4 regions of the Halobacillus seohaensis genome follow, and region 3 is predicted to be linked to each of the others. Evidence: riboswitches for the same ligand, from Rfam matches in the RefSeq annotation. Region 3 holds a riboswitch; each other region holds the start of a gene.
What was found. A riboswitch is a leader RNA that binds a small molecule or an ion and turns the genes downstream of it on or off. The one in region 3 is predicted to bind cobalamin.
Positions count from the first base shown of each region.

Region 1: linked by a shared signal. The riboswitch ahead of ACFQIC_RS01225 (DUF4430 domain-containing protein) and the one ahead of ACFQIC_RS09300 (acyl-CoA thioesterase) in region 3 are both predicted to bind cobalamin.
Region 2: linked by a shared signal. The riboswitch ahead of ACFQIC_RS17685 (ribonucleoside-diphosphate reductase subunit alpha) and the one ahead of ACFQIC_RS09300 (acyl-CoA thioesterase) in region 3 are both predicted to bind cobalamin.
Region 4: linked by a shared signal. The riboswitch ahead of metE (5-methyltetrahydropteroyltriglutamate--homocysteine S-methyltransferase) and the one ahead of ACFQIC_RS09300 (acyl-CoA thioesterase) in region 3 are both predicted to bind cobalamin.

Region 1 covers NZ_JBHSZV010000004.1:183,668-191,585, forward strand. Annotated here, with positions in the region: gene ACFQIC_RS01200 (YpbB family protein) at 1-306, opposite strand, end outside; gene ACFQIC_RS01205 (ferredoxin) at 436-684, shown strand; gene ACFQIC_RS01210 (hypothetical protein) at 1,008-2,156, opposite strand; gene ACFQIC_RS01215 (RNA polymerase sigma factor SigX) at 2,149-2,676, opposite strand; gene ACFQIC_RS01220 (ECF transporter S component) at 3,425-3,928, opposite strand; gene ACFQIC_RS01225 (DUF4430 domain-containing protein) at 3,937-4,338, opposite strand; cobalamin riboswitch at 4,513-4,692, opposite strand; gene ACFQIC_RS01230 (ATP-binding protein) at 4,732-6,522, opposite strand; gene ACFQIC_RS01235 (response regulator transcription factor) at 6,522-7,244, opposite strand; gene ccsB (c-type cytochrome biogenesis protein CcsB) at 7,326-7,918, opposite strand, start outside.
Region 2 covers NZ_JBHSZV010000051.1:4,953-12,870, reverse strand. Annotated here, with positions in the region: gene ACFQIC_RS17690 (class I SAM-dependent methyltransferase) at 713-1,390, opposite strand; cobalamin riboswitch at 1,595-1,771, shown strand; gene ACFQIC_RS17685 (ribonucleoside-diphosphate reductase subunit alpha) at 1,921-4,143, shown strand; gene ACFQIC_RS17680 (ribonucleotide-diphosphate reductase subunit beta) at 4,157-5,197, shown strand; gene ACFQIC_RS17675 (P-II family nitrogen regulator) at 5,386-5,727, shown strand; gene ACFQIC_RS17670 (ammonium transporter) at 5,754-7,145, shown strand.
Region 3 covers NZ_JBHSZV010000022.1:25,220-33,137, reverse strand. Annotated here, with positions in the region: gene ACFQIC_RS09310 (chitobiase/beta-hexosaminidase C-terminal domain-containing protein) at 1-189, opposite strand, end outside; gene ACFQIC_RS09305 (DsbA family oxidoreductase) at 1,753-2,472, shown strand; gene ACFQIC_RS09300 (acyl-CoA thioesterase) at 2,519-2,992, opposite strand; cobalamin riboswitch at 3,125-3,312, opposite strand; gene ACFQIC_RS09295 (esterase/lipase family protein) at 3,735-5,216, shown strand; gene ACFQIC_RS09290 (beta-galactosidase trimerization domain-containing protein) at 5,228-5,755, opposite strand; gene ACFQIC_RS09285 (beta-galactosidase trimerization domain-containing protein) at 5,791-5,961, opposite strand; gene ppdK (pyruvate, phosphate dikinase) at 6,129-7,918, opposite strand, start outside.
Region 4 covers NZ_JBHSZV010000047.1:120,806-128,723, reverse strand. Annotated here, with positions in the region: gene ACFQIC_RS16875 (PucR family transcriptional regulator) at 1-1,238, shown strand, start outside; gene metE (5-methyltetrahydropteroyltriglutamate--homocysteine S-methyltransferase) at 1,615-3,936, opposite strand; cobalamin riboswitch at 4,081-4,282, opposite strand; SAM riboswitch class I at 4,345-4,457, opposite strand; gene ACFQIC_RS16865 (peptidylprolyl isomerase) at 4,600-5,490, opposite strand; gene ACFQIC_RS16860 (S1C family serine protease) at 5,592-6,812, opposite strand; gene ACFQIC_RS16855 (LTA synthase family protein) at 7,039-7,918, opposite strand, start outside.

The DNA of each region.
Region 1 (7,918 bases), on a different contig from region 3:
TCCAGCAAAGTAATTATTGTCTAAAATATATGAATTTGATAAATACTTTTCACCAGCTATTAATATTTCAGGGTACTGTTCCGAATTTAACCTCACATTTTCTTCAGTAACTAATTCATCAATAGCCTTTTCTAATTTTTCTTTCTTTAAAGAGGGATAAATCCCAAAATAACGATCTAATTGATAAATTCTAGCATCTTGCAAGGTTTGAGAAGAACGCTTTCCCTGGATTAAGTTATAAATTCCAGAAATCGTACGTTCTCCTTTAAAGGTATGAATACAATTTAACAAGATGAATTTGAACACAATAACCCTCCTTTACATTACCTAAGCATTGAAATGTATCAAGTACCACTTTACAATGAAGGGTGTAGCCTAATATATTGACCCTCTCATATCAACTTCAAGAGGTGAAACACGAAGGAGGTTCATTTTTTGTCTAAATATACTATGGTAGATAAAGATACATGTATTGCTTGCGGTGCTTGTGGAGCAGCAGCACCTGATATATATGATTACGATGACGAAGGACTAGCCTATGTTGTCTTGGATGATAATGAAGGAAATGAGCAAGTACCTGAATTTCTAGAGGATGATATGGAAGACGCTTTTGAAGGATGTCCGACCGATTCTATAAAAATAGCTGATCAGCCATTTAACGGTGACCCACATAAAAATGGATAATCTATTTACCCTCTTCACCAAAGTGGAGGGGGTTCATTTTATGCTAAAAGGTTTGTCTTTATAGTCCCATCGCACGAAGAACCACTTAAAGACATTTGTAGGGTTTTACTGTCAATAAACATCGTACATGCAGCCATTGTTGTTGTCCATTCATTTAATCTTCTATCTACTCAAAAAAGCTTTATTTCACTTCTTTCCTTTACGGAGATATCTTCCCATAAGATTTTTCTCTTTTACTTCATGCTTTTCATTTTATCAAATCACTGCAGATTATTCTATAATGACTAAAGAGCCTTGTACAAATACAAGACTCTTCAAATCATTCATTCTATAGGGTTGACACTTTCGGGCACAGGCACAGGTTCTGAGAAATTAAGATCCTCTAGCCCATTTACATTTTCGAATTGTATAGATTCATAACCAAACTGTTTAGCAGATGCAAGGATAGCTTCTAATGAACTAGTTAGCTTTCGGTCCTTTATTGATCCATTCACACTCATTTGTAATACTACTATTTCCGATTCGATTTCTTTTACTTCAATATCCATTTCTTGTGGAATGGCAGGCTGTACACTTTCAGATTCCTCGAAATTCTTCATCTCCTCTAAAGCTTCTTCAAATGAAAGCTTCTCACCTAAATCAATAGGAACTAGGTATTCGCGATCATTAGACATATATAGCTGGTATACATATCTATTTTCTTCTATTGGATCAATTGTACTAACTTCCCCATAATTACCAAAAGAGACCGGTTCTCCACCTTCAGTTTCCACCTGAATTTCTTCTACTTGATATGGTTCCACCGACCACCTTAGACTCTCCATAATTGAATTACTCATAGCACTACCCACAATTTCAGTATCATTTGGAAAAATAACTGTAGCTACCTCAGATTCTTCTTCTACTGAAATGGTTACATTCTTCAGGATATCTTGCGAGAGTCCTATGTCCTCTGGAGAAAATCCACTTAGACTTTCTTCCTTTGATTTTCCTTTTAATCCTATGGTTAAAGGAATAGTGTATTGAGCATTTTGATCTGGTACTGCTCGAACAATTCGAGATTCATCTAAATCGGATACAATCAAACGATCCAATAACATAGCATCTTCCACTGGTTCATTTTGCTCAGTTGTCTCGATAGAGTCATCTGACTTATTCGTGTCATCCTCATTTGCTGATTCAGCAGCATTGCTTTCTTCAGTTGTATTATTTTCTTCCACTGCTTGGTCATTAGATTCTATAGCTTCATTATTTATTGTATCTATAGTCATTGGACCAACGATCGCGATTATAACTATAGCCAAAATTGTGGCCAGTCCGGGTATCAACCATTGAGGTCTTTGTTTTTTATTGTTTTTCATTTTTTTGTTAATCATTTTACGATAATCTCCTTTATTTAAAGACTCATTAACACGTGGGAGGTCCGATATCATCTTTTGAATCTCTTTTTCACTTTTTTGATCATTACCCACTTAAATCGACCTCCCTATTTAATATTTTTTTTAACACTTTTAAGCCACGATGCTGAATGGTTTTCACTTTACTTTCTGTAAAATCTAAAATTTCTGCTGTTTCCTGAATGGACATGCTTTGCATAAAACGTAAGATAATAACATTTTTTTGATCGATTGAGCACTGATCTAAGCCTCGATAGACTTGCTGTAGTTGTTCACTTTTCTCAACTAATTCTTCTGGTAAAGGAGCGCTACTAGGCAGCTTTTCACCTTTTTCTTCCCAATTAAAGAACTCAAAGAATCTTTTTCTTTTTCTTCCTTGTTTTCTGAAATAATCGATCGTAACATGCTTCGCTATAGAAAATAACCATGTTTTTTCATTGCTTCTTCCATCAAAAGATTCGTAAGAGCGAATCACCTTAATGTAAATATCCTGTACAAGATCTTCTGCAACCTGACGATCTTTCACCATGTAAAATACGTATTGAAATAAATCTTGATGATATTTATCATAAAAATCATCAAAGAACGGTTTCATATGCTCGGCCTCCCCGTTCATCATAATAGTCGTTTATCTATGTAAAAAGTTACACTTTACTATGATAATCTTTCCTAACCATAAATGAAACCATTCTATAAAAAATTAGAATCCCTTTTTTACTTACCAATCAGCTAACCTATAGACAAAAAAAGCAAGGGAATTGAGGTTATTTGCTTCATATACTAGATTATTTTTGTCCATAATAGGTATTTATTGGTTGGATGCGAATCTTCTACCTCCTACCTTATTGAGAGACTTATACAAGCCGGCGTGGAATTCTTATATACTATTTTCTAAAGATTTGCCTCCTTTATCTAGGTTAGCGTTGTTGATTGGATCGGAATCTTTGCTCGCTTTCCGCGGACGAATCGGCGAATCTCGTAAATCCCCATCCAATCAGAGCCATAAGATAGGGGTATTTTAGGCTGATGAAACCATGGTGGGAGATTCTATACTCTTCACTACCTGGATGAGGTTTTCTCACTAGTTTCCTCGCTAGAAAGTAAGCGATTGTGGCTTTTAGAAAATGGTCTTCATGACTTCTTCCAGGCTAGGAAGCCCATCAAATGGCAGGAAAATACAAAGACCAAACCGCTATGCGATTTGGTCTGCTAACTCATATACTATTTCATATGTTTCTCAACCGAAACAGAACTACTTACGATTTCGACCGAATCTTTTCTTACTTGCATTCCAAAAACCGAAACAAATTACTATACAGAACCCGTTACTAATAAGATAGCTTTTAAGTCATGATATGGGACTTATGATATTTATTAAACAACCTACCTAAAATTGGTGATAATACCAAAATAAATACAGTGTTAGATATTGCATGGTTGACGTCCATAGGGATACCCGCTAGATAATAAGCCCAAAAAGATTGTCCAACGGTATACATAGTCACTGAGATCATTAACCCAAAGAACATCCCACTTAAAAAACCATATACCGATAAGCCCCAAACAGGAATAGATGACCAGTATTTACCTATAACTCCAGCAATCATTCCGATCACCGACCAGGAGACTACCTGCCAGATCGACCAAATTCCCATCCCTAGAATCACGTTTGAGAGAAAGGTTGTTAAGATAGCCATGGTTACAGCAGCTAAAGGACCTAACCAAAAGCCTGTGATGATGATAATGGCTGTCACGGGCTGGATATTTGGCAAATGAGCCATTGCAATCCTTCCGGCAACGGCCAATGCCGCTAGCATTGCAATCAGCGTAATTTTATACGTTTTCATTTATACCATCATTCCCAAGATTGAAAATCGAAATTGATTTCGTCTCCTTCTTCTACTTCATATTCCGTGGCTCCGACTGTTGCATCCTCTCCATTTATCGTATAAAGCCAAGCCTTTTGTTCACCATCTTCAGGAGAAATACCTTCTATACTATTAATAAATCCTTCTTCTTGTTCAACCTCGTAATTATCTTCCATAACTTCCATAAGCATGGTTCCTTCTTCTACGGAATGCTCTTCTGTCGAAATAACTTCTTCTCCTTTATTTTGAGAAATTTCAACCTCGATAGATACTTCCTCTACTTTTTCTTGTTCAGTTTCAGATACACCTTCATTAGCTTCCTCTTGACAGCCTGATAACAGGACAACCGCCAATAAAGTCATTAAAAATCCTTGATAAAGCTTGCTCATATAAAACTTCCTCCCTACTATTTGATTGTTTCAAAGCTTCTAGAAACGTTTTATGTATAAACAATAAAAAGCCTGCTCTTCATAGTGAAGAACAGGCTTAAGACATACCAAATGGAGTTAATCATAATCATTCATAAACCAAACGGATATCTCAAACGCTCAACCCTCGAAGCTTTGAAACGAGTGATGTTTGGCAGGTCTACTGACTTGTGTCTCATCCTACTAAGGAACCTTCCCATAAAGATTATAGTGGTTTCTCCTTTTCGTCTACACTTACAGTTGCGAGGACAGTTCTGGATTAATACCAGATTCCCTATTCAGCCCTATTTGGGCACCAACATCAACATATTAAGTTCAAATTACAGGTTACACGATTCTCAACGATTTAGCAATCTAATTTTCATCTTCTTCCTCTTTGATAGGAATAACCACAGTGAACGTAGTACCTTCATCAACCTTGCTATGAACTCCGATACTTCCGCTATGGGCTTCAACAATGTGCTTAGCAATAGCAAGCCCTAGCCCTGTTCCTTTTTGAGAAGATTCTCTTTTCCTAGATTTATCAGCTTTATAAAAGCGTTCAAAGACGAAAGGTAAATCATCTTCAGGAATACCCTGACCGGAATCCGATACTTGAATAAGCCATTCAGACTGACTACGTTCTATAATCACATCAACTGTTCCATTCTCATCAGTATGACGAATTGCATTATCAATTAAGTTCGTTAACACTTGTTCCATGCGATCAATATCTATGGAAATCATGGGATGTTCATCCTGTAGATCAAGATTCAATTGAACTTGTTTTTCCTCTGCGAGTCCTTTAAATTTCCTAACTATTTTCTTAGCAAACGGACCGACTTGAATTTGTTCTAGATATAAGGAGATATGCCCTGCTTCCATGCGTGCAATATCTAAGAGTTCGTTCACTAATCGTCCAATTCTTAATGACTCATCATGAATAATTTTCGCAAGTTCATTTTTGTCTTCTCTTGACTCGGCTATATCATCTACGATGGCTTCACTATAGCCTTGCAACATTGATATAGGGGTTCTTAGTTCGTGGGAAACATTTGCTATAAAGTCTTTTCGCAATTTATCTAATCGCCGTTCATCAGTCATGTCACGTAAAACTGCGACTGCACCTCTTACATGATCCTGGTCGTATAAAGGAGTCATAATTATAACCCAAGTTCGACCTTGAACAGTGACTTCAGTCATCAGCTCTTGTTCGTTGTCAATCACTTTATTAAAAAGTTCTCTCATAGGAACTGGCAGATTCCTTTGTTGTTCGCTATAGTGTTTTTCTATCCCACTAACTTCGAAAGCCCATGCTTGCAAATATTGATCTGCTGGAGGATTCGAAACTAATACATCCCCTTGACGATTCATAGTTAACACACCGTCAGCCATTGAACGCAATATCCCTGATAATTGTTCTTTCTCATGATTGAGAGCATCTATATGAAACTTTAATTGTCTACCCATCCGATTGAATGCCATGGCCAATTCACCAATTTCATCATGAGTGAGTATAGGAATTTTTGTATTAAATTCTCCCTTTGCTAATTCAAGTGCCCCTTCCCTCATTTTGATCAAAGGGGAAGTTATACGAGTGGATAGAAAGAAAGCAAATATAGTGGTTAATATTATGGCGATGCCTGCTCCTAAGAAAATAATCTTGGTCGTTTGATCTGAAGTTTCCTCTATTGTGTCTAGTGATTGATAGACAAACACAGCACCTTGTTGATCATTAAGGGGTGTACCAACAACCATATAGCCTAATTCTGAATCTTCAATATTAGATACTTTCATTACATCTTTCCGTTCCTCAACAACAGCAGCGAACTCCGAATCATTCATAAACCAGTTATAACTGAAATTTGGTAAGTCATTACCTTCTGATGATGGGGAAGTTAGAATATTACCACTTCTGTCAGTTACCACAACTTGACTTGAGGGATCTTTAATTAGATCAGTCATGGATAAAATAAGTTCTTCCCTTTCATATTCTGAAACTACATCAGAAACTTTAGTTGCCGTCTGCAATAATTCTTTTTCTGCTTCTAAGACATGATAATTTTCAAAAAATTCAAGGAGAAGAACAGTTAAAATAAACAATACAAAACAAACAAGCAATAAAATCGTGAACCATAGTTTTCCAACAACACTACGCCAAAACATTACTCACCACTAACCTCAAACTTATATCCAACTCCCCAGACAGTATTAATCATTCCTGCTGCTTTTGTGGAGACTTTACTTAACTTTTCCCGAAGTCTTTTAACATGTGTATCAACAGTACGTAAGTCACCAAAAAACTCATACTGCCACACTTCTTTTAATAACTGCTCTCTATCGAACACTTTATCTGGTGACTGTGCCATATAATTCAATAACTCATATTCTTTCGGGGTTAACGCAACTTCTTTCCCATCAGCAGTCACCCGGTGAGCATCATTATCTATGGTCATGTGAGGGAAAACCAAAATGTTTCTCGTCGTTGTATCTGTTTCTAAAAATTTAGTTGTGGAAGCCCTTCGCAAAAGCGCTTTCACTCTAAGAACGACTTCTCTTGGACTAAATGGTTTAACAATGTAATCATCTGAGCCAACCTCAAAGCCTTGTACTCGATTGGCTTCCTCGCCTTTCGCTGTCAACATAATCACTGGAGTTGCTTTCTTCTCACGTAGTTCCTTACATACCTCTATTCCATCTTTACCCGGCATCATGATATCTAATAGGATCACATCGTAATCCTCCTGTAATGCCATGTTAAGTGCTTCATAGCCATCCTCTGCTTCATCAATTTCATAGTTTTCTCTTTCTAAGTACATTTTTATCAGTCGCCTTATACGCTCTTCGTCATCGACAACTAAAATCTTAGCTTCGTTGTTATCCATCATTTATACCCACCTCCTATAGTATTAGGTCTGATTATAATAAATGGCAGGTGGGATAAACAAACCCAACCTGCCTATAAATTCTTAAGCGTACGAATGCAAACCTGAAATAATTAGATTTACTGCTAATAAATTAAACATAATAATTCCAAATCCACCTACCGCTAACCAAGCAGATTTCTTCCCCTGCCATCCTCTTGATAAACGCAAGTGTAAATAGGCAGCGTAAAAGAAGAATGTAATTAACGCCCATACCTCTTTAGGATCCCATCCCCAGAAGCGATTCCAAGCTTCCTGAGCCCATATCATAGCAAATATCAGTGCTCCTAAAGTAAATATAGGAAAACCAATGGCTACGGCACGATACCCGACTTCATCAATGATTTCTGGGTTAGCTTTTCTTAATAATGGCTGAAGAGCATTAGCTACTCTCTTTCTGAGCACTAATCGAATGACTCCATATAAAACTAGCCCACCGAGTAACGACCAAATCATAGTATTAAATTTAATCGATGCATCTACTCCCCGCATCCATTCAGGTGCTTGAAAAAGAGGTGACATCGTATTTTCTGATAATAATTCACCATCAAATGGGGCAACAATGGCTGGCATCTCATAAGTAATTTCAGTAACTAGCCCCTCTACTGGTGCTTCAAACGTAGAATTATAGTTAGTGA
Region 2 (7,918 bases), on a different contig from region 3:
CACTCCCATCTATGAATAGCCTACAATTTGAAGAACCCATTACTGAGGTTTCCGTCTGCCTCACAATGGCAAGGAGGGCCGGAAAATTGCGAGACTCCACTTTTAAAAGCGGAGGCGCCTTGGTCAGCGGCATATGGACTGGACTGAGCTGTCGGAGATAAAGGAAACACGAAGAACATCGTGATTCGATGTTGACTTATCGTACCGAAGCGAGGGAAGTCTCACTAGCCGCTAGGTGCTGGAGCTGGATAACGCCCGATAGGATTGATGAACTAGATGTAGCCTTCGTCCTTATAAGGCGTAAGAGCTGGGATGAACATGATCGGTGGGATCCCGCAGGGCGATAGCCCGAGGAAGGCTCAACACATGCCCACGGAAAGCGAGTGATTTCCCGGACCTCCAAACGCTTTCAACCATAACGGAAACAACATCTCTCGAAGCTGAGTCTTCAAGTAAAAGATGCTTTAGTTGAAGAAGAAAATATAAAGAAAAACGCTTAGATATTAAAATGTCCAAGCGTTTTTGTGTGTTATTTGCACTGTTATTTATGGTGCTAAACATAGTGTATTTAGTATGTTATTCCAACAGTTATTTTAGATTTTCTCCACGGTATCGGAACTACTTAGTTTGCAAGGAACATCATGGTTTGGTATTAATTACTTTTGATATGATTCGCTTTTCTATGGAACCTATATCTCCTGATTTATTTCCTTCACTCTTTTTCAAATATAAATACCCACATAAATGTAAGAGACTGTTGTAATTCTTTCGCAAAACCAGCCGCGTCCTGTTCTTCAACCCCACGTTTATATACACCGTGCCCATCTATATGCTTCCAACCAGTTTCAATCGCCATTTGTTCCAGCTCCCAAGGCATCATCGTATTACAAATCACTTTGTCCCCATACACTCGGCGGTAGCTATTTTTCCGAGGCATCGCTGTAGGTCCTAAGATTCCGATACACAGCCTCCCCCCTGGATTTAGCACACGTTTCATTTCTTCTAATCCTTGATAAGGTACTTCCACCCACTCTAAACAGTTGATAGCCATAATCGAATCAAAACTTTCCTTTTCAAATGGGAGGTTCACTAGATCACCTTGTGTGAATTGGAGGTTTTCATTTTCTACCCTTGATTTCGCCCGTTGAATCATATCTACTGAAATATCAAGGCCTGTAACACGATAACCTTCTTTTTCTAATTTAAACGATCCATATCCATCTCCACAGCCAAGATCCGCAATGTGTCCCCCTTCCTTTACATATTTTTTTAAAAAGGGGATAATTGTTTTTCGACTCCCCTCGTCCCACATGGTCTGACTATTGGTATTCCAGAATTCAGCTCGTCCATCCCATTGCTTTTCTGCTTCCTTATGCCATTCAAATGTCATCTTGAACCCTCCTCTTACTCCTTCATTAATCACAAATTAACACGAGTATTCCGAAAAATTTATTACACATCTCTAATTTTCTTTAAGACTGCAAAGTTCTCCACTTTATTATACCAGTTCATTAAAAATAGTTGCACATCATAACAATCTCAGTTATGCTTAAAACACAATATAAGCTAAAATTTTAAAGTGAAAATACCATATATAGTATCCGCGAACAGAAGATGCCATAGGCTTAATAGGGAATCTGGTGTAAAACCAGAACTGCCCCCGCAACTGTAAACACTCGCGAAACGGAAGAACCACTGTGCAAAAATCACGGGAAGGACCGGAGTAGAATTGGGTGTGAGTCAGGAGACCTGTCTTTGTTCGCAGAAGTTTCAACTTCTTCGGGGTTTGAGAAGATGAAGCGATGAAATGAAAGGGGTTCTTTAATAGCCTCTTTCATTTCATCGTTTCACCCGCTCATCAACTCTGAGCGGGTTTTTTTATGGAATTTTTATTAAAATACTTAATAGAGGAGTGAACGTATGGATTCCGTTATGACATCCTATTGGAAAGAATGGTTAGAGGGACAAGCAGAACTCTTTCCATCCCTTCAAATGGAGCGCATGGTAACAAAGGCTAAGAGCGTCCAAGGAGATAAAAATGAACAAGCTAGGGCTTTAATTCTTGAATGCTTAGCTGAGATTAGTGAAACAACACCAAATTGGACCTATCTTGCCAGTCGTATACATTTACAGCAAATGTATGAAAAATCAACAGTTAATCGTGGGAGTTCACAAGCATACCAAGAGTTTCACCAATTAGTTAAAATATTAGTAGAAGAGGATATTTATAATCCAGATATACTTAACCAGTACTCAAAAGCAGAAATGGATGAGCTTGAAAAAGCAATTGTTCCTGATCGAGACGATTTATTCACCTATATTGGTATTAAAACATTAGGGGACCGTTATTTAGCCCGTTCTAAGTCTGGCCTAGTCTACGAGCTCCCGCAAGAACGATTTATGATTATCGCTATGACATTGATGGCCCATGAAGATTCCGTTCGTCGTTTAGAATTTGTTAAAGAGGCCTACTGGGCTTTAAGTCATCTATATATGACGGTGGCTACACCAACCTTAGCCAATGCCGGGAAGCGTTATGGTCAATTAAGCTCGTGTTTTATTGATACTATTGATGATAGTTTACAGTCGATTTATGATAGCAACACGGATATCGCCAACTTAAGTAAGCACGGCGGCGGAATCGGCGTTTACTTAGGGAAAATCCGTAGCAGAGGCAGCGACATTCGCGGATTTAAGGGTGTCTCTTCAGGTGTTCTACCTTGGATGAAGCAAATTAATAATACCGCGGTAAGTGTTGACCAATTAGGACAAAGACAAGGTGCAGTAGCTGTCTACTTAGACATTTGGCACAAAGATATCTTCCCTTTTCTCGATAGCCGCTTAAATAACGGAGATGAGCGCCAGCGTACACATGACTTATTTACAGGAGTATCAATCCCGGACTTATTTATGGAAGCTGTTGAGAAAAGAGAAGATTGGTACTTATTCGATCCCCACGAAGTTCGTAAAGTCATGGGCTTCTCGCTAGAGGATTTTTATGATGAAACACGAGGCAACGGTTCATTCCGAGAACACTATCAGGCTTGCGTTGAGAGTAACCAGTTATCGAAAGAAAAAGTTCCGGCAATCGAAATCATGAAACGAATTATGGTTGGACAACTCGAAACAGGTACGCCCTACATGTTCTATCGAGATGAAGTAAACCGCATGAATCCTAACAGTCACAAAGGATTGATTTATTGCAGTAACCTTTGTACAGAAATTACACAAAATCAAAGCCCTACGGTGCAAGACCAGCAACATATTGAAGACGGAAAAATTATTACTGTCAAGACTCCTGGTGATTTCGTAGTCTGTAACTTATCAAGTATTAACTTAGGACGAGCTGTTCCTCAAGGTGTACTATCAAGATTAATCCCTATTCAAGTTCGTATGCTAGATAACGTCATCGATCAAAATACCATCCCCGTGTTACAGGCACAGCTCACTAATCAGTCTTATCGCGGAATTGGTTTAGGTACGTTTGGCTGGGCACACCTATTAGCCCAAAATAAAATAGTTTGGGAATCCGATGAGGCTGTGGACTATGCAGACAAAGTTTATGAAGAAATATCTTATTATACGATTTCTGCAAGCAATCAGTTAGCTAAGGAAAAAGGAAGTTACCCGTTATTCGAAGGATCTGACTGGGATACGGGGGAATTTTTTGTTAAACGGACGTTTGATCAAGGCGGATCCTTTGACTGGAACGAATTAAAACATGACGTACATTCAAATGGTATGAGGAACGGCTATCTTATGGCCGTAGCACCCAATTCCAGCACCTCTCTAATTGCTGGAAGTACGGCAAGTATCGATCCCATTTTTAAAAAATTCTACTCTGAGGAAAAAAAAGATTTCAAAATTCCTGTCACAGCTCCTGACTTGACACCAGAAACATATTGGTACTATAAATCTGCATATGACATTGATCAGCACTCTAGTATTAAACAAAATGCCGTTCGTCAAAAATATATAGACCAGTCGATTTCTTTTAATCTTTACGTGAAGAATTCTATCAAAGCAAAAGAGCTGCTTGCCTTACACATTGACGCCTGGAAGTCAGGACTGAAAACTACCTACTATACACGTTCCACTTCCAGCCAAGGAGACTTTGAAGAATGTGAAAGCTGCTCATCTTAAGGAGGTGGACAAGATGGATAAAACTATACAGCAACGGAAACTCGTCGACTATCATGCCCCCAATGCCTCAACAGGCATGGTCAATGGCCGCAGCTCAAACGTATTAAATTGGGATGACACCCGTTATTCATGGGCCTATCCTATGTATAAAACAATGCTAGCTAATTTTTGGATTCCAAGTGAAATTAATATGAGCAACGATTTAAAACAATGGCCGGAGCTATCGGAACAAGAGCAAGCTTCTTTTAAAAAGATAATTGGATTGCTCGCCTTTCTAGATTCTATTCAAACCGATTACTCTAGTAAAATCGCTGACTATATAACTGATTCTAGTGTCTCTGCTTTAATGCAAGTGCTCGCTTTTCAGGAAGTCGTACACAATCAGTCATATTCGTATGTCTTATCTACACTAGTGGATCAAAGCGAACAAGAGCGCATTTTCGAATACTGGAAACATGATGAAATTTTAATTGAACGCAATCAATTCATTACCAATGGTTATGAAGATTTCGCCGAACAACCAAATGTTGAAACCTTTTTGAAGTCAGTCGTTTATGATGTTGTATTAGAAGGCTTATTTTTCTACGCAGGATTTGCCTTCTTCTACAACTTAGCGCGAAATCAAAAAATGGTATCAACAAGTACAATGATTAATTACATTAATCGCGACGAACAAATTCATGTGAACTTGTTTGCACACATCTTTAAAGAGACTTTAAATGAGAATCCTGGACTTGACCGTGATTGGTATGAAAATTTCGTAACGGAAACCTTTAAAGAAGCCGTTGAGCTTGAAATTAAGTGGGCTCATCACATTATTGGCAATGAGTTCCCAGGCATTGCCATAAACGATTTAGAAGATTACATTCGTTTTATTGCTAATAAGCGTTGCAAGTTAATGGGAGTCGATAAACCTTATCCTGAATATCAGGAAAACCCATTGAAATGGATCCGCGCTTATCAGGAAGTGGATGAAGGAAAATCGGACTTCTTTGAACAAAAATCAAGGCAGTATACTAAGGTTTCTGAAGATAATGGATTCGACGATTTGTAAAACCCTATAATGCTCCCTTTACACAGGTCATTTTTTTAAAATGACCTGTGTTTTTTTATTTGTGTCAACTTTTCTTACATTATTAAAATTTATCTATTGATTTTTCTGAATATTTGTTTTATAGTAGGACTTAACATAACTTATTGTGTTAAGAAAACTAACACGAAATTCAAAGGAGGAAATTATCCATGAAAAAAGTGGAGGCAATAATACGCCCCGAAGCTTTTCAAACGTTACGGGAAAATCTTGACGTTATGGGTGTCAAGGGATTAACCGTTTCTGAAGTCGCAGGGTGTGGTCAGCAAAAAGGACAAGAGGGTATCTTCCGAGGTAACCGTTACGAAGTGAAACTTTACCCGAAAGTGAAAGTTGAAATGGTTATTGAAGACTCTGAAGTACAAGAAATCGTTGAAACCATTACAAACACTTGTGCTACAGATGAAGTTGGAGATGGGAAGATCTTCGTATCTTCGATTGATGAAGTTTATCGAATTCGCACAGGTGAAAGCGGAAAAGCCGCACTAATATAATACTATTTGGAAGGATGGAAAATATAATGAAAAAAATACTCCCGTTATTATTGTTAGCTTCTCTTAGTTTTCCAGTTGTAGCAAGTGCTGCGGCACCTACTCCTGCATCAGTTCTAGAATCCGTTGATTTAATTTGGGTTATGGTCGCAACCTTCCTAGTGTTTTTCATGCACGCAGGATTCGCAATGGTAGAGGCCGGGTTCACCCGCTCGAAAAACGCTTTGAATATCTTAATGAAAAACTTTATGACGATGTCCATTGCTTCTATTCTATACTTCATCGTTGGATATGGATTCATGTTTGGTTCCTCAGGTGGTGGTTTTATAGGATTAGATGGTTTTCTATTAAGCGGTCATGAAGATCAAATTGGTTTCTTTGTCTTCCAAGCCGTATTCGCAGCCACATGTGCGACAATTATCTCAGGTGCAGTAGCTGAAAGAATCAAGTTCAGTTCATACTTATTGCTAACAATTGCAATGACTGCTTTTATTTATCCCGTTGTAGGACACTGGGTGTGGGGCGGTGGATGGTTGTCACAGATTGGATTTATTGACTTTGCCGGATCTACCGTAGTTCACTTAACAGGTGCTATTGGAGCCATTGTAGCTGTCATGTTCCTTGGACCACGTTTAGGAAAATACAGTGGTGGTAAAGTAAATGTTATTCAAGGCCATAACATTCCTATTGGTGCTTTAGGGGTATTCATCCTTTGGTTTGGTTGGTTTGGCTTTAACGGTGGTAGTACACTAGCTGCTGATACTTCACTTATCCCTACCGTTATCATGACAACATTGTTATCTGCTTCTGCCGGGGTTATTGGTTCGGGTTTTTATTCCTACATGAAATATAAGCGCATTGATGCATCACTAACTTTAAACGGTGCTTTAGCTGGTCTTGTAGGTATTACTGCAGGAACCGGAGACCTTTCAGCCATTGGAGCAATCATTACTGGTCTAATCGCAGGTGTTATTCTTGTAGAGGGTGTTCAACTTCTTGACCGTAAGCTTCACATTGATGATCCAGTAGGTGCTATTGCTGTTCACGGAATTTGCGGTGTTTGGGGTACACTAGCTGTAGGACTTTTCGCAGTAGACGGCGGTCTATTTTATGGCGGCGGCATTGCTCAACTAGGTATTCAAGCCGTTGGGGTACTTGCAGTTATTGCTTGGACAATGGGTACTACAGCTATTGTGATATTCGTTCTAAAATCTGCATTTGGTATCCGTGTATCTCGCGAAGAAGAAATCTCTGGTTTAGACTTTGCTGAACATGGTTCTAGCGCTTATGAGTCTTCTAAGAGTATCTTTAACGAGAACCCTAACCCTACTGTCGATAAAGACTTTGGTGTTGGATTATTGTCCAGACTTGACAGCTTGGACAGAAAAGATAAGAAAAGCAAAGAACGTACAGCTCAATAGTTAATAGTTAACAAACCACCTAAGGACAACATGTCCTTAGGTGGTTTTATTTTCTCTTAGCCATGTTAAACGTTTTGATCATTATTCTCTTAAATTATCAGTTTTTCAGTGGCATCTGTTATGGATTTACTCCCCCCCACCCCATCCCCTCTCTCTTTATTAACGGAACCATTCTTTTTTAGCAACTCTTTAATCAACAATACTGCTCGAATAGAAAACAATCACATCTAACAATAAGTAGTTCCGTTTCGGTGGAGAACTCACGAAATAGCATACGAATTAGCAGACCAAATTGTATATAATTGGCCTCTTATTTTTGCTGATAATTCAAATGTTACGGATAATAACACTTGAATTAATTATCATACAAAATTAATGACAATAGCTGGTGTCAACGTGCTAATTACTATGTTAATTGGTATGCTATTTGCGATTTTGATTTTTATATCTGGGGGATGGGAAACCTCGAGACTCCTGCGGGAAAGGATAGAATGGCCAGACCCCACAGAGCTTTAGGAGGCCACTGAAAAACTGATAGTATAAGAGAATAAAAACAAAATCAATCAATATATAGAAGGAAAAGTCAATGATATCACCGATATTGTACTTTTCTTTGTAGAGGCTTTTTCAGTGGCCTGCAAAGCTCGAGAAGACTCGACGTCTGTCAGCGGAAAGCGAGTCTTTCCCATCCCCCCATTCTCCGATAAAAGTAACGGAACCGCCATTCTTATATTGAATAGTGGGGCTTTAAGCGATATGGAAGAAAGCATTCT
Region 3 (7,918 bases):
AACATCAGAATCTGTACCATTGTAAATCTCGACTGCTTTGTTGTTACTACTTCCCTCTATGTATTCAGAGAAAAATAATTCGCCAACTTCACCTTCCGTTTCTGCTTGTGCTGTAGGAATAGTACTTAAAAAAGGACTTAATGCCAATACAGCAATCATACTTGTAATTAATGATTTCTTTTTGTACATCCAACTCCTCCTTCTCATTTTTCCATAATTAACCTCTGCCCAAGTATAAATAGAAATTCCGTCAATAACTATCAAAAAATTCAAAATAGTCGAGAATGAATCATATTATGCATAAATAACTTTAGTGAAATAAGGATATAAGCCTATACAACAAGAACATCCGTTTGCTTTATGAAGTTTATCAATTGAATTCTTGTGTTAAAACGAGTGGCTTATATCATAGTTAAAATTCAGGTTTTACGAAGGTATTCTGGATATTTTGTTAAAATTAATGGATAACTTTACTAAACTACCAGAACAGGATTGTTGAAGACTCGACTCCGATATGATTGTGTGGAGAAAGGGGCGGTGGGGAAGGAGTCGCTTTCCGTGGGCGTGCGCTGAGCCTCCTCAGGCTGGCGCCTTGCGGGGTCTCATCTAACCCGCGTATCCCACAGGAGTCTTCCCCTTCCCCACCGCCCCTTGCCGTATGTTGCTATCGAAATCGTGCTGTTCTACCGTCCCTTCCCTGTTAAAGTATGAGATATCTGTTATAACGCCAATTGAAGCCCGATACAGACCACGGAATATTGCCATCACGGGTGTGATATCCTGTTTATATAAGTTACCTATTAAGGGACCTTGAAAAAAATCTCTCCGGCAATAATTTCAAGCCATAAACGGAGGCTTACCTGGTGATGTATGCCTACCATCACCACCTCTCCTTGTGAAGACCGTTTCTGAATTTATAGTACAGATCAATAGTACAGGATCTATTAATAGCAGAAGTGGATCATTTCAATGGCAATATTCACCCAGCATCCCCCATTCTCCGGTAAGAAGCAACGGAACCGCCCATTCTTTTATTGAATAATCCGAGGCTTTATGCGATATGCAATAAAGCAACTTCCAGCACAATTCTCATCACTCATAAGGAGTGCTTTTTCACTTGAATCACCACATCTGATGCTTCCGTTCTCCTCACGAAAGCAAGAAGGTCCGGGAAATTGCGAGACTCCTGTGGGATGAACATGATCGGTGAGATCCCGCAAGGCGTAGCCTGAGGAAGCTCACCTCATGCCCACGGAAAGCGAGTGATTTCCCGGACCTTCTAACGCCATCCTTGGTAACGGAAATTACCGGAATGTCTCGAAATTGAGTCTTCCACATAAGGCCAGGATTGTTGAAGACTCGATTCCGAGATACTAGTGTGGGGATAGAAGCGGTGGAGAAGGAGTCGCTATCCCTATGTATCTATCGAAATCGCGCTGTTCTACCGTCCCTATTAAATTTAGCTCGAGGAGGCTTGCCGTCTTCCCCGCGGAAAGCGAGTGGTTTCCCATCCCCCATTCTCCGATGAAAAGCAACGGAACCGCCGCACAAGCTTGGAATCGAATCTTTAATATACAGTGATATCTATATACCACGAGAGCTCGACCTTTACTCATCTTTTTAAAAATATTTGTTATGTTCTAAGTCTTGAAATGTTCATCCATGCAATAACAAACAGCATTCAAACAGAATAATAGCTTTCAACTGCCCATGCTATTAAAATAAGAGTACAATAATTCATGAGGTGATAAAGTGAGAATAGAAGTATGGTCCGATTTCGTATGTCCATTTTGTTATATAGGAAAGCGTCGATTAGAACAATCATTAGAGCAACTATCGGCCGAACAACCGATAGATATAGTTTATAAAAGCTTTGAATTAGACCCACAAGCTATCAAAAATACGGGTCAAACCATTCACGAAAAACTTGCTGCGAAATATGGAAAGAGCTTGGATGAAGCTAAAGAAATGACTGCAAATATGACTCAGCAAGCGGAGGAAGTTGGACTTGATTTTCAATTCGATCAAATGATTTCTACGAATACATTTGACGCCCATCGCCTAGCTAAATTCGCTGAAACTAAAGGGTTCGGAAAAGAAGTAGCCGAGCGTTTCTTCCATGCTGTTTTTACAGAGGCTAAAGATGTAGGTGATCATACAACACTAGTAGAGTTAGCAAGTGAGATTGGTTTAGATAAAGAAGAAATTCGTAAAGTACTTGCGAGCGAGGAATATTCAAAGGAAGTTCGCACCGAGGAAGCAGAAGCTCAAGAGATTGGTGTGCAGGGCGTTCCATTCTTTGTCGTTAATCGCAAATATGCCATTTCCGGGGCTCAACCGACAGAAGTTTTTGTGCAAAGTTTACAAAAGGTTTTGGATGAGGAAAAATCTACTCCAGCTTTTGAATCGTTGTCTCCTGAAGATAACGGAGCTTCTTGTACAGATGATAACTGTGACGTGCCTGAGAAATAATCTTAGACAAGGTAAAGCTGTCTCACAAAATGAGACAGCTTTTTTTTCATCTCAAACTTGCCCGACTCCTTCTATGCTCTTTGCGTGCTGGAGCCGTCTCAAATAATCTTTGTTCCTCTTCAGTTTCAGGCAAAATCCCTGGAACAACTTTCGGCTTACCATTCTCATCCACAGCTACCATCGTTAAAAAGGATTCTGTCGTCATTACTTTTTTTGCTTGCAACATATCGTCAGCAAATACTTTCACATAGACTTCCATTGAACTTCGACCAGTGGCAGTGACGTTTGCCTCTAACTGCAAGGCATCTCCTACCTTGGCAGAAGCTAAAAAATCAACTGAATCAATAGAAGCTGTCACAACAACGCTATTACTGTGTTTCATAGCGCATAATGCTGCAATTTCATCAATATAAGCTAACACTTTCCCACCAAATATTGTATCTAAATGATTGGTGTCTGGGGGTAATACTAGACGCGTCTGTACCATTTTTGAATGACTTACGGGCAGGATTTGATCCATCATCATTTCTCCTTTTTCATAAAAAATACACCTTCTGGAGGTGCGTATTATGCATGAGATTCGAAAAATAGATCCTTCTGCTAGCCATAGCGATTTCTCATCATGTAACACACTCCTATCTCCCGTAGGATGATCATGTTCTTCCTTATGGCAGGTCTCCTGGCTTGGAGTCAACGACTTCTTTTTCCTTCCCGCTTTTTGATAAAGCAGTGGTTAATTAAAAGATGTCTACTCCTTACAGTGGCGGGACCGCGTGGATTTACACCAACTTCCCTTTTCAGCTTCTTTATATTGAAGCAACCATAAAGCTCATTTAGTTTGGAGGGATGTTTCCCTTCTACTTAATATCTATTAATCTGGTGTGGATGTCAATCTTTGACGTTCTCTTTCTAGGGGGAATCGTTCTTCATCACAATATCGCTTTACAAAAGTTTTAAATCATAGATAATGATAGTATCTATATTGATTATTTTTTTTATTAAGAAAGTTGCTCATCTCATTCCGTTAAAGCTCCCGATTGTGGAAGAACGATTCCCTTACTTTAATTTAGTTTAAAAAACACTCGTTTTCTGTTGGCATATACGAAAACTCCTAGGTTGTTTATCTCATAGGATCCAACCACGAAAAAGCGAGCCGTTTCCCCCTCGCCCCCATTCCTCTGGCTTTTATAACTCTTTATTACTCAACTCGGGCAACTATCTACCATAACATTGAACACACTCAATTTATAAAGGAGATTGTTATGACAAATCGTAACGGATCATTGCCTGTCACTTATCCTTTTCAAGCCGATAAATATAGAAAAAATTCAACTTCTGGCACCCCAGGTCAATGGTATAAAGGAACAGTTCCACCATATGTAGCCCCTTCTAAACGACCGATCGTGTTTATCCATGGAATAAATAGTTCCTCCCACACATGGTGGAATGGAAATGACATGTATGAAATAGCCTATTTTAATGGATTTAAAACAGCATTTATTGATTTGCACTCAACTCTCGATATGTGGGATAACGGCAGACTCCTAGCTAGTAAACTAGAGGAAATCTATCAACATTTTAATGAAAAGTTAATTGTAGTCGCCCATAGTAAGGGTGGAATTGATACTCAATCTGCTATGATTCACTATGAGGCAATTCCTTACGTTGCAAAAGTCATAAACCTCTCTGTTCCCCATCAAGGTTCAGAATTGGCAGATTTAGCTTTCAGTACTTGGGCTGGGTGGCTTGCTGACATCATTGGTAATAAAAATGAAGCAATAAAATCCCTTCAAACAGGTTATATGGATTATTTTCGCAGTAAGACAGATAGCTGTTCGATGGTCGATCATATTCCATTTTATACGTTAAGTGGGACCGGCTGGGGCTCCTTTGGCTCTTCCCTTTACTGGGGTGGCCTCTATTTAAGCAGCTATGGTGAAAATGACGGAGCTATCACAGTTGAAAGATCCCGATTGCCCTACACTACAGAGTTACGTGTTAGTGATTGGAATCATTCAGAAATTATTAAAGGTCATTCTACGTTCCACTTGTTCGCTGATCACCTATACGAATCTAGTACTTTTAAAAGTGACAGCCATAATAATAGATCCTTGGAAAAACAAAAACCCTCAGCACATGCCTATTTTCACGGAGGAAGTTACCGAGGTGAAACTACTGAAACCTTTTTTGTAGAAAATGACGTGAACACTATTACGGTAAATTGGATGAGTGAACACGAAAAGCCGAACATATCTCTCATTAGCCCAGGTGGATCCGTGAACAAATCCTTTATTCCAATTGCAGACTCTGAGACTATCTTTAAAGGAACGTATCACCATATGCTAACCATTCATAATCCTACTGAAGGCGTTTGGAAAATTAAAGCACTGTCTAATCAGGAGCATTATTTACTGGGCGTCCATTTTGATAGTGCTATAAATAGGTACATTAACTTAGAAGTACGTGATCCTTTACAAGTTGGGATTGCTTCTTTTAATACGCTCGATAACAAGAAAATGATGAGTACCATTTATTTGGAATATTACAAGGCTGATATGAGAGATTCTCGAAAATTAGAATGGCAGGCTCTTAGTAGCAATTCTTTTCGAAAAATCCCCAACTTAGGGGAGGGCATCTATAACATTACGATGGATCTAAAAGGAAAAACTCCTCAAGATAAGGACTTTAATCGATCTATTGTTGCTTCCTTTTATTTAGATAGTAATGGTGAGATTGTTAAATAGCTGTTTTGCGACTACTTCTTTATAATTTTACTTTCAAAGGCTTTTAACTCTTCCCCTTGGTAACTCTTTAATTCATCACTGTGATTCATGACAAATTCATACGTTTCATCATCGATTTCTCGTTGGTACACTTCTACTTGATCAGGTGACTGCACATATTGGATGTTATTCGATTCTACTATAGACTTGGCCATGATCTCGAGAGGCTCTTTATTTAAGCCACCTCCAATATAGAACACGGTCCCTTTACCAAAATAATTCCTAGTTACTGCTGCATACTGATCATAAAACTGATCTGAATATTGATATAGTACTTCTGCTTCTTCAGCAATGAGTAAGTCTCTCCAGACGGAAATTTCTGCTGATACATTAGCAAACTCGCCGTTTCCTTTCAATTTATGCTCTTTGGTAAGAGACTCTATTTCGTCGACGCGTGCACCGATCATTGAACGAACTGGACCGGGGAGAATTTCACCTAATCGCACATTATTATCTGAGTCCTTCACACCTGCACGGAAAGAAAAAATAACTGTCCCCATTGTGCGCAAAATTCTCTAACTTTTCCGCCAAAATATCATCCATTAATTGCAACAGGAACAAGAACTACTTTATATGCGGACAAATCACGATCAGTCGGAACAACGTCAATACGAGAGTTTAACTTATAAAAAGGTTCGTATAATCTCAACAACTCTTTACTAAAATTAAAAGCTTTACTCTGGACCTGTGCACGCCATGACCATATGTTTTCGTAATCATACAGCAGCTATATCTGATTCAATCGGTTCTTTTAAGAGCCGCTCATACTTACTAATCTCAGTAAATAAAGATGGTTTGAACACATCAAATAGCAAGAGCACATAAATTTATGTACTCTTGCTAAAATGAGTGTGATTTACTTTACCAGAGATCTTATATAGGTAGAGGATCACTTATACTTTGTTTTTGTTCATTTTTAATACAAGCTTGAGCAGCTGCAAGTCGTGCAAGCGGGACGCGGTAGGGGGAACAGCTTACATAATCCAGCCCTACATCATGACAGAATTGGATTGAATCTTTATCTCCTCCATGCTCTCCGCAAATGCCTGTTTTCAAATCTTTCTTTGTTTCTCTCCCGAGTTTCACACCAGTTTCTACAAGTTTCCCTACACCCTCTTGGTCAAGAGAAGCAAATGGATTTTCTGGTAGAACTTTGTTTTCGATATAGTTTTGAAGGAATTTTCCCTCTGCATCATCACGACTATATCCGAAAGTGGTTTGAGTTAAATCATTAGTTCCAAAGGAGAAAAAGTCTGCCTCCTGAGCAATTTGATCAGCTGTTATCGCTGCTCGTGGAACTTCAATCATCGTACCAATAAGGTAATTGTATTCTTGTCCGGTTTCTTCCTTCACTTGTACCCCAGCATTGATAACCAATTGACGCATTTCCTTTAACTCATTGACATGGCCAACTAAAGGAATCATAATTTCTGGTTTTACGTTTATGCCTTTTTCCGTTACTTTTGTAATTGCATAAAAGATGGCTTTCGCCTGCATGACATAAATTTCAGGATAAATCATTCCCAATCGGCAGCCACGATGCCCAAGCATAGGGTTAGATTCATCTAATTGGCGGACTTTTCTTAAAAGTTGCTCCTTATCCTTTAATGTCTGAGAATTTGGATCTGTCATCTGAAGCTTTGTCACTTCAACGAGCAGTTCTTCCTTATCCGGCAAAAACTCGTGAAGTGGGGGGTCTAATAAGCGAATCGTTACAGGATTTCCCTGCATCGCTTCAAAGATTCCTTCAAAATCCTCTTGTTGCATAGGTAATAGTTTAGTCAGAGCCTCTTCTCGCTCCTCATATGTTTCAGCAAGTATCATTTCCTGAACAATGGGGATTCGATGGGCATCCATAAACATATGTTCTGTACGACATAACCCGATGCCACCCGCTCCAAACTCAAGTGATTTTTTGGCATCCTCTGGGTTGTCCGCATTGGCTCTTACACCAAGCTTTCTCTGTTCATCTGCCCATGTAAGCAACAATTGAAACTCATTCGAAAGCTTGGGCTCGATCATCGGAGTCTCACCTAACATGATTTCACCCGTTGAACCATCAATCGTAATAATGTCCCCTTGGTATACGATCGTATCCCCTACTTTGAACTGCTTTAATTTTAAATCAATAGTCAGTGATTCACAGCCACATATACAAGCTTTTCCCATTCCTCTTGCAACTACAGCTGCATGACTAGTCATTCCCCCACGGCTAGTGACCGTTGCTTGTGCAGCAACGATTCCATGAATATCATCAGGGGTTGTTTCTGGACGAACAAGAATAACCTTTTTCCCATCTTTCGCTAATCTTTCTGCTTCATCTGCATCAAATATAACTTGTCCTGTAGCTGCTCCAGGAGAGGCAGGTAGACCTTTAGTTAACCTTTTCCGTTCATAGGAATCATCAATTCGATGATGAAGAAGCTGGTTAAGCTGATCGGGCTCTACACGTAGTATCGCTTCTTTCTTATTAATAATTTTTTCTTCTGCTAATTCAACGGCTATTCTAATGGCTGCTTGAGCTGTTCGTTTCCCGGTCCGGGTTTGCAGAATAAATAATTCCCCGCGCTCTACCGTAAACTCAATGTCCTGCATGTCCTGATAATGTTTTTCAAGAAGGAGACAAGTCTCTACAAACTGCTGATAGACATCTGGCATTTCGT
Region 4 (7,918 bases), on a different contig from region 3:
AAATTACTCAAGACATTCATGCGGATTTAATTAATCAGCAATATGAGTTGATTTCAAATCTGGAAGATTACTCTCAACGCTTGAATAAAAAGTTGTTGTCGATCGATAACTACTTTGAAATTCTTAAAAATTTGCAGCAATATGTTAATTGTCAGCTCATCTATGTAGCAAAGGATCATAAAGTAGTGACCATTCCTAAGGTTAGAGAAACAGAAAGAGAGAAACTGTTGTCAACTGTAAATCACCTTAGCAAGAAACAATCCAAAGGGTTATTAAAACAGCCTGTTCAAGTGTTTGAAAGAGAGTTTGCCAATATATATTTAATTTCGAATCTCAAAGAATTTGGGGAATTTGAATCTTTATTATTAGATCGAACTGCAACTGCTCTAGCGCAATATCTCTTACGTGAACTTTATACGGAAGAAAAGAAAAAAGCAGAGGAGACCGAATGGCTGCTGGAATGGCTACAAGGTGAACACAGTTTCGAAGAAATAAAAGAGCACTTGGCTGTTTATAAAATAAATAGCACAGTGACAGGAGCTGTTGTTCTAATCGTAAAATTAAAAATGGATGGAAATAAGCATTTAAATACGGATATTACTTACTTGAATATGCTTATTCAAAATATTTTTGATCAAAACGGTTATTTTGTTTTCCCTGTAGAAAAGCGTCACCTGTTAACATTCATTTTGCTGAATAAAAAAGGGGAAGAAGATTGGAAAAGCAGAATTACAAAAGGGATTGAACGATTAGAAAAAATAAGTATTTTAAATGACTCAAATATTTCTTCTTTTCAAGTAGCTGGAGGAAAATTTGTGAAACAGTTGGATCAATTGCATGAAAGCTTTAACACAGCTCAAGAAACTTTATCTATACAAGGAAGACTTCCTCCCGGTCATCTTAAATATTTCTATGATGATATGCACATGTATCGGCTGATCTCACTTGTACATAAACACAGCAACTTAAATAGTCTGATTAAGGAATATCTGGATCCGATTATTGAGTATGATCAAAAGCACAATACTAATTTAATGGAAACTTTAAGGGTTTATTTGTCGTGTAATGGTTCTAAAAAAGAAACGGCAAAAAAAGTATTTGTTGTTAGGCAAACGTTGTATCACCGCCTTGAAAAACTTGAAAATCTATTGGGTAAAGATTTCATGGAATCAGAAAAAAGGCAAGTCATTGAGTTTTCTATTCTAGCTCATGAATATCAGCAAATGATTAATCATTGATAATTAAATAGTTAAAAAGAGTTTTGAAGCGCTTGGGTGTATTGTTATAGGTTCGGTGTAAGGTGTAAATTCATAGGAAATTGTAACGCTAATTGCAATTAATCCACATAGGAAATCGTCGGTATCTAGGAAGTTATTCAACAAACGGGCAGCATTGTTGAATACTCGATTTTGAGATCATGGGGTTTCGTTACCGTATAAGGGATAGGGGGAGATTTGAAACAACTTGAGTTGCTTTTCTGCTTGTTGAATCTTATTCAAAAGACAGATAAACGCTAACATATCAACAAAAAAGAGCATCAAATTGCATAGCAATTTGATGCTCAATTCATCTTACATTTTTAATGTTTGTCCCTCAAAACTGAACTACTCAATATTAGATGTGTGTGGTCCTTTTAGGATTAGGAAGATCTTGATATACTCCGTTCAAATTTCGAACTTGTCGAGTTGCTTCCACCATATTTGTTAGTGCTGCCGTTGTTTCACTAATCCCACGGGTTTTCAAACCGCAATCCGGATTGACCCAGAATTGACGAGGGTGAAGAACCTTCAAGGCACGGCTTATATTGTTTACCATTTCATCTACACTTGGAACACGTGGGCTATGAATGTCGTATACGCCCAGTCCGATCTCTTTTTCGTAAGAGATTTCCTCAAAATTAGCAATCAGTTCTCCGTGGCTTCGAGCCGTTTCAATCGAAATGACATCGGCATCCAATTGATCAATCGTGTTCATAATTTCACCGAATTCCGAATAACACATATGAGTGTGTATTTGCGTCTCACTTTTTACAGCCGATGTTGCAAGCTTAAATGCGTAGACGGCCTCATCTAAATATTCTTTTTGTTTTTCAGTTTTTAGTGGCAATCCTTCTCTCAAGGCGGGTTCATCTACCTGGATCATATGAATGTCATTGTTTTCTAAAAACTTTATTTCTTTCTGGAGGGCTAAGGCAATTTGTTTTGTAACATCAAAATTACTGATATCTTCTCGGACAAAAGACCAATTTAAAATCGTTATTGGTCCTGTCAACATTCCTTTAACGACCTTTTCTGTTAGCGATTGCGCGTATGTGATTTCTTTTACGGTCATTGGTTCAGTCAATGCTACATCTCCATAAATGATTGGTGGTTTTACGCAGCGAGAGCCGTAAGATTGAACCCAGGCATACCTCGTAAAAGCAAATCCTTCAAGTTTTTCACCAAAAAACTCCACCATATCATTGCGTTCAAATTCTCCATGAATTAGTACATCAAGTCCGATTTCCTCTTGTCGTTGGATCCATTCTCTAATATTTTTTTCAATAAAGGCATCGTATTGCTGATCTAACCAATCACCTTTTCTCCACTTTAATCGTGCTTGACGAATTTCAGGTGTTTGTGGAAGACTTCCAATCGTGGTAGTTGGCAACAATGGAAGTTGGAAAAACTCATGTTGTATCTTCTGACGAGTAGGGTAGTGCTGATCTCGCTTCGGTTCAACATCTTTCCAAGATTCCACTTCACTTTGAACCTCGTGATTATTTCTACTAGCTGATTTCCATAGTTCTTCTCGACTCTGAGCCTGCTCTTTTAATTTTGCTTCAACTGTATCTCTTCCATTATTTAAGCTATCGGTTAAAATCTTAATTTCATCAAGCTTTTGATCGGCAAAGGCCAAGGCATTCTTTAGATGAGGTTGTAATTCGGTTTCAGTAGTCACAGTGACAGGCACATGTAATAAGCTGCATGAAGGTTGAACGATCAGACGTTTTTTTTCAACTTTTGATATGATTGTTTCAAGCTGGGACAATTTAATATCTAAATTTTCTCTCCAAATGTTACGACCATTGATTACACCGGCAGCGAGGGTTTTATCCTCTGGAAAACCATATTTTTTTAGATTGTCCAGATTTGCTCCTTCATCATGAACAAAATCAAGGCCGATACCGTCGACTGGCAGGGAAACGATCTCCTCGTAATGATCGACTGCTTCAAAATAGGTTTGGAGAAGAGTTTTTATGCTGGATAACTCTTGTTGGATGGATTGATATACATCTTTGACTAATGTGATATCTTCTTCAGTCAGTGTAGTAGCTAGGATCGGTTCATCAATTTGCACCCACTCAGCACCAGCGTTCTCAAGTTCTTGAAGCACTTGTATGTAGAGGGGAACAAGTTTTTTAAGCAGTTTGTTAAAATCTTTTTTCTCAAAACCCTTAGACAATTTTAAAAATGTAACAGGGCCGAGGATCACGGGTTTACCGTTGATTGCTAGCTTTTCTTTTGCCTCTTGAAAGTAATGTAGCAATCGGTTTTCTACTAGTGTAGGTTCAGCATCAGCTTCAATTTCTGGAACAATGTAATGGTAATTGGTATTGAACCATTTCGTCATTTCTGAGGCCACTGCTTTATCATTACCACGAGCAATATCAAAATACGTCTGTAGTGCTTTCTCATCTTGGTGCTTAAATCGATCAGGGATTAAGCCAAACATCACAGCCGTATCGAGGACTTGATCATACATACTGAAATCGCCAACTGGAATCAGGTCGATACCGATGTCTTTTTGTTTTTTTAGATCATTGATCCTTAGACTTTTCATCTCTGTTAAAAGTTCTGTTTCAGTTATGTTCTCTTTCCAGAATTGCTCCAAGGCTTTCTTCCATTCTCGTTTTTCTCCGATTCTCGGATAACCGATCGTTGAGCTTTTTGTCATATCTATTCCTCCCATATCTTTTCTAGCCAAAACAATCTCTCTTTTGCAAGAAAGAGAGATTGTTATGACAGTATTATTAAATAAGCCTGTTAAGACAGACTGATTCTGTTAAAGTGCCTAACACCTCCCTAATCCTCGTAGGTTCTAGTGTGTAATCAACAGGTAGGTCTCCTGACTCAAGATCTTCACATACTTGCGTCTTCCCATTTTTAAAAATATAGTGACATGTTTGCAAGTTGCTCCCTATAACAGTGGCGGGACCGTGTCGGATTTTCACCGACTTCCCTTTTAAGTTGAAATAAGCTAGTTTAAGAACTTAGACAACACCTGAGTGATATACGATATTTAGTTGTGTATTGATGTTGTACGAAAAAAAACCTCTCGTTGAGAGAGGTTTTAGACGCACCTCTCTTATTTTTCAAAGCGATCGCTTTGCTGGAATTAGCACCACAATCAACGTTAGTACGCTGATAGGTTGCCGGGTTTCAACGGGCCAGTCCCTCCACCTCTCTGAATAAGAGATTCTATTTAATTGATTAAAAACATAGTAGCACGATAGGAATTTACTGTCAACGTTCGGTTCACAAGCAAAAAGTGTTTGGTACTAATAAAAAGGGGGGGACATCAAAAAGACGTTTTCCTTCGAGAACATCGTGCTTAAATCTATTTACTTGCACTTGATTTTGGTTCAAAAGATATTTGGTCTTTAAGTTCCTCTATTTTAATTTCTACGCCTGCATTTTTCATGATTTCTGTTATATTATCAGGATTAGCTTGTCGATTTAGCAATTCTTGACGTAATTGGTCTTTCATATCTTTGAACTTACCAATAGAAGATGTATCCTCTTTATCACGTTTATCGGTGACTTTGATGACATGATAACCATGTTTGGTTTTTACAGGGTCACTTACTTCGCCCACTTTCAAATTATAAGCAGCTTTTTCAAATGGTAGAACCATTTTTCCAGTAGATGTGTATCCTCCAAGTTTCCCACCATTATTAGCGGATTTCTTATCTGTGGAATACTCTTTGGCTAGTTTAGCAAATTCTTCACCATTTTCTAGTTTTTTCAATACTTCATCTGCTGTTTTTTTATCTTTTACTAAAATATGACTAGCCTTGAATTCTTTTTTCATGTTTTCATAGTACTGTTTTATTTCTTCATCTTTTACGCTAACTCCTTGGGTGGCGGCTTTCTGTTTCAACATTGATGAGCGAATTACCTCTTTAAATTGAGCTTCATCAGCAAAACCATTTTGTTTTAATACAGATTGGAATTTATCCCCATATTGCTCTTTCATTTTATCTAGTTTTGTTTGGACTTTTTTATCCGAAACAGAAAATTTTTCTGATAACACTTCTTCATAAACCATATCCTTTAGCACTTTATCTCCGTGCTCACTTACCAATTTATTATAAAATTCTTCTTTATTTACCTCTCCATTTTTCGTAGAAGCTACCACTTTGGAATTTGATGATGCACTGCTATTATTACAAGCAGCTAATGTTAACATAGCGATAATAGAAACTAACACTGGTATTACTTTTCTCATAATATATCCTCCTTGCTTTTTTAAAAAGGGAAATTTTGTTTTATATTGAATAAGTTAAAGAACATAAATTTATGTCTTATTTACTGGTCAATTTTTTATAGTTATTTGCCCAATGTTAACGGCGTTGTTTGTTTTTCTCCTTCACGATAATACGTTAACTTCATTTTTTCTCCAACTTCTTTTTTCTCATAAATGTATTTTCTCAGATCTACAAGAGAAGAAATTTTATTACCATCAGCCTGAACGAGAACATCATATTTTTGTAAACCTGCTTGATCTGCAGGAGAATCTCCTTGCGTTTTTGCTATAACGACACCAGATTCCACATCTTCAGGGAGGTTTAACTGTTCTTGTTGAAGACGTGTTGAAATGGAAGATAAATCTCTAGTTTGAATTCCCATGAATGGACGTGTAACTTCTCCATTTTCTTCTAGGTCCTTAATTATAGGCTTCACAGTTGAAGTTGGAATGGCAAATCCGATACCTTCTACTTTTTGTTTTGCAATTTTCATGGAGTTAATCCCTATGACTTTACTATTTAGGTTTATTAATGCGCCTCCACTATTACCTGGGTTAATAGCAGCATCTGTTTGTAAAACATCTGTCTTCCAATCTAACTTTCCATCTTTATTTAAGTCTACTGGCATCGTACGGTCTAAACCACTTATGATGCCTTTTGTTACAGAACCGGCAAATTTCATACCTAATGGATTCCCAATTGCAATAGCCGTTTCCCCAACGTGCAAGTCTTTAGATGAGCCAAATTCAGCTACACTATTTACGTTAGAACCATCAACTTTCAATACAGCTAAGTCTGTAAAAGGATCGCTACCCACGACCTCTGCTTGTACTTTTTTTCCGCCACTTAGAATCACATCAATAGATTCTGATCCCTCAATCACATGTTGATTCGTCACCACATAAGCAGAACCGTTTTCTTTTTTGTAAATAACACCTGACCCTGTCCCAGCTTTACTTTCTTCAAGCAGCTGTGATGATTGCCTATACTTAACAATGCCGACGATAGCGTCTGAAGTTTTTTTTACCGCTTCAACAACTGATGCGTCTTCTTCTGAGTTATTTGTTGATAGTTGCTTAGTATTTATTTCTTCATTTTCAGTTGTATTTTCATTACTTGCGCTCGTAGAAGTAGAATTAAATGAAAAAATATTCGCGTTAAATAGTGCAAAAGCTCCAAGACCGACAACTACGGTTACGATTAATAATTTGGTCTTTGACTGAACTAGCTGATTGAAAAAACTATTCTTCTTTGTGTTATTTGGTGTTTGGTTCAGTTCGTTTTCATCTTCATCTTCATCCATATAATCTTACCTTTCTTTGTGGATTCAGTTATCTTGTGAAAATACTGTAACTTCATTCTAGTAATATGAATTGGCAATTTTTTAGCATAAATATGTAAAAAGTATGTGATCGACTTAGATGGTTCGCTAAAACAGAGTAGGATGGAACTTTTATGAGGGAGGGGATAATAAAAACACCCCCCCCAAATATTTAAAATGATTAGGAGGTGTGTTTTTATTTGAATAGTTATTTGTTTTCCTTTTGTTCACTTTCCTTATAACGGATTAAATCGCCATAAACGACTTTGTCTGAGTAATTTAATTCTTTTTCTGCTTTTTGTTTTAAAGGGATACATGTTTTTATATTAATTTTCTCTTTCGTTGATTTGTCATAGCACTTATTGGCTTCAGCAGCATAAACATACTGATCTGTTATTACACTACCGTCTCGGAGAATGGTCAAATCTTTACGGGTTTTAGCAAATAAGTCGGTACCAAACTGGACATCATTTTTTTGTTCAATCCCAAGTAAGTTTAAGATAGTAGGTTTTAAATCAATTTGTCCACCTACTGTCTCCATTTTCTCACCTTCCATACCAGGAACATGGATAATTAAAGGGACTTTTTGCAGTTGAATATGCTCGAACGGACGAATTTCTTTATCTAGAACTTCACTCATAGCAGGTTTATGATTTTCAGATATGCCATAGTGATCCCCATATAATACAAATATAGTGTCCTCATATTCGTTTTGTTGCTTCATAAGATTGAAGAATTTTTTAATTGATTCGTCCATATAGCGAACGGTTTGGAAATAACGATCTACTGATCCATCTCCAGTATGAGCCGGTTCGATCATATTCATATTTTGGTTATTTAATATATACGGATAGTGGTTCGTCATAGTTATAAACTTTGCATAGTATGGTTTCTCCAATTTTTTTACCTTGGGCATGGATTGTTTAAAGAAAGGTATATCTTTTAAACCATAATTTACAGAGTTCTCTTCCGTCACTTTATACTCTTCTTTTGAATAAAAGTAGTCATAGCCAAGTGTTTTATACATCACATCTCGGTTCCAAAAGCTATCATTATTCCCATGAAAGCTTACGGATGTGTAGTTATGT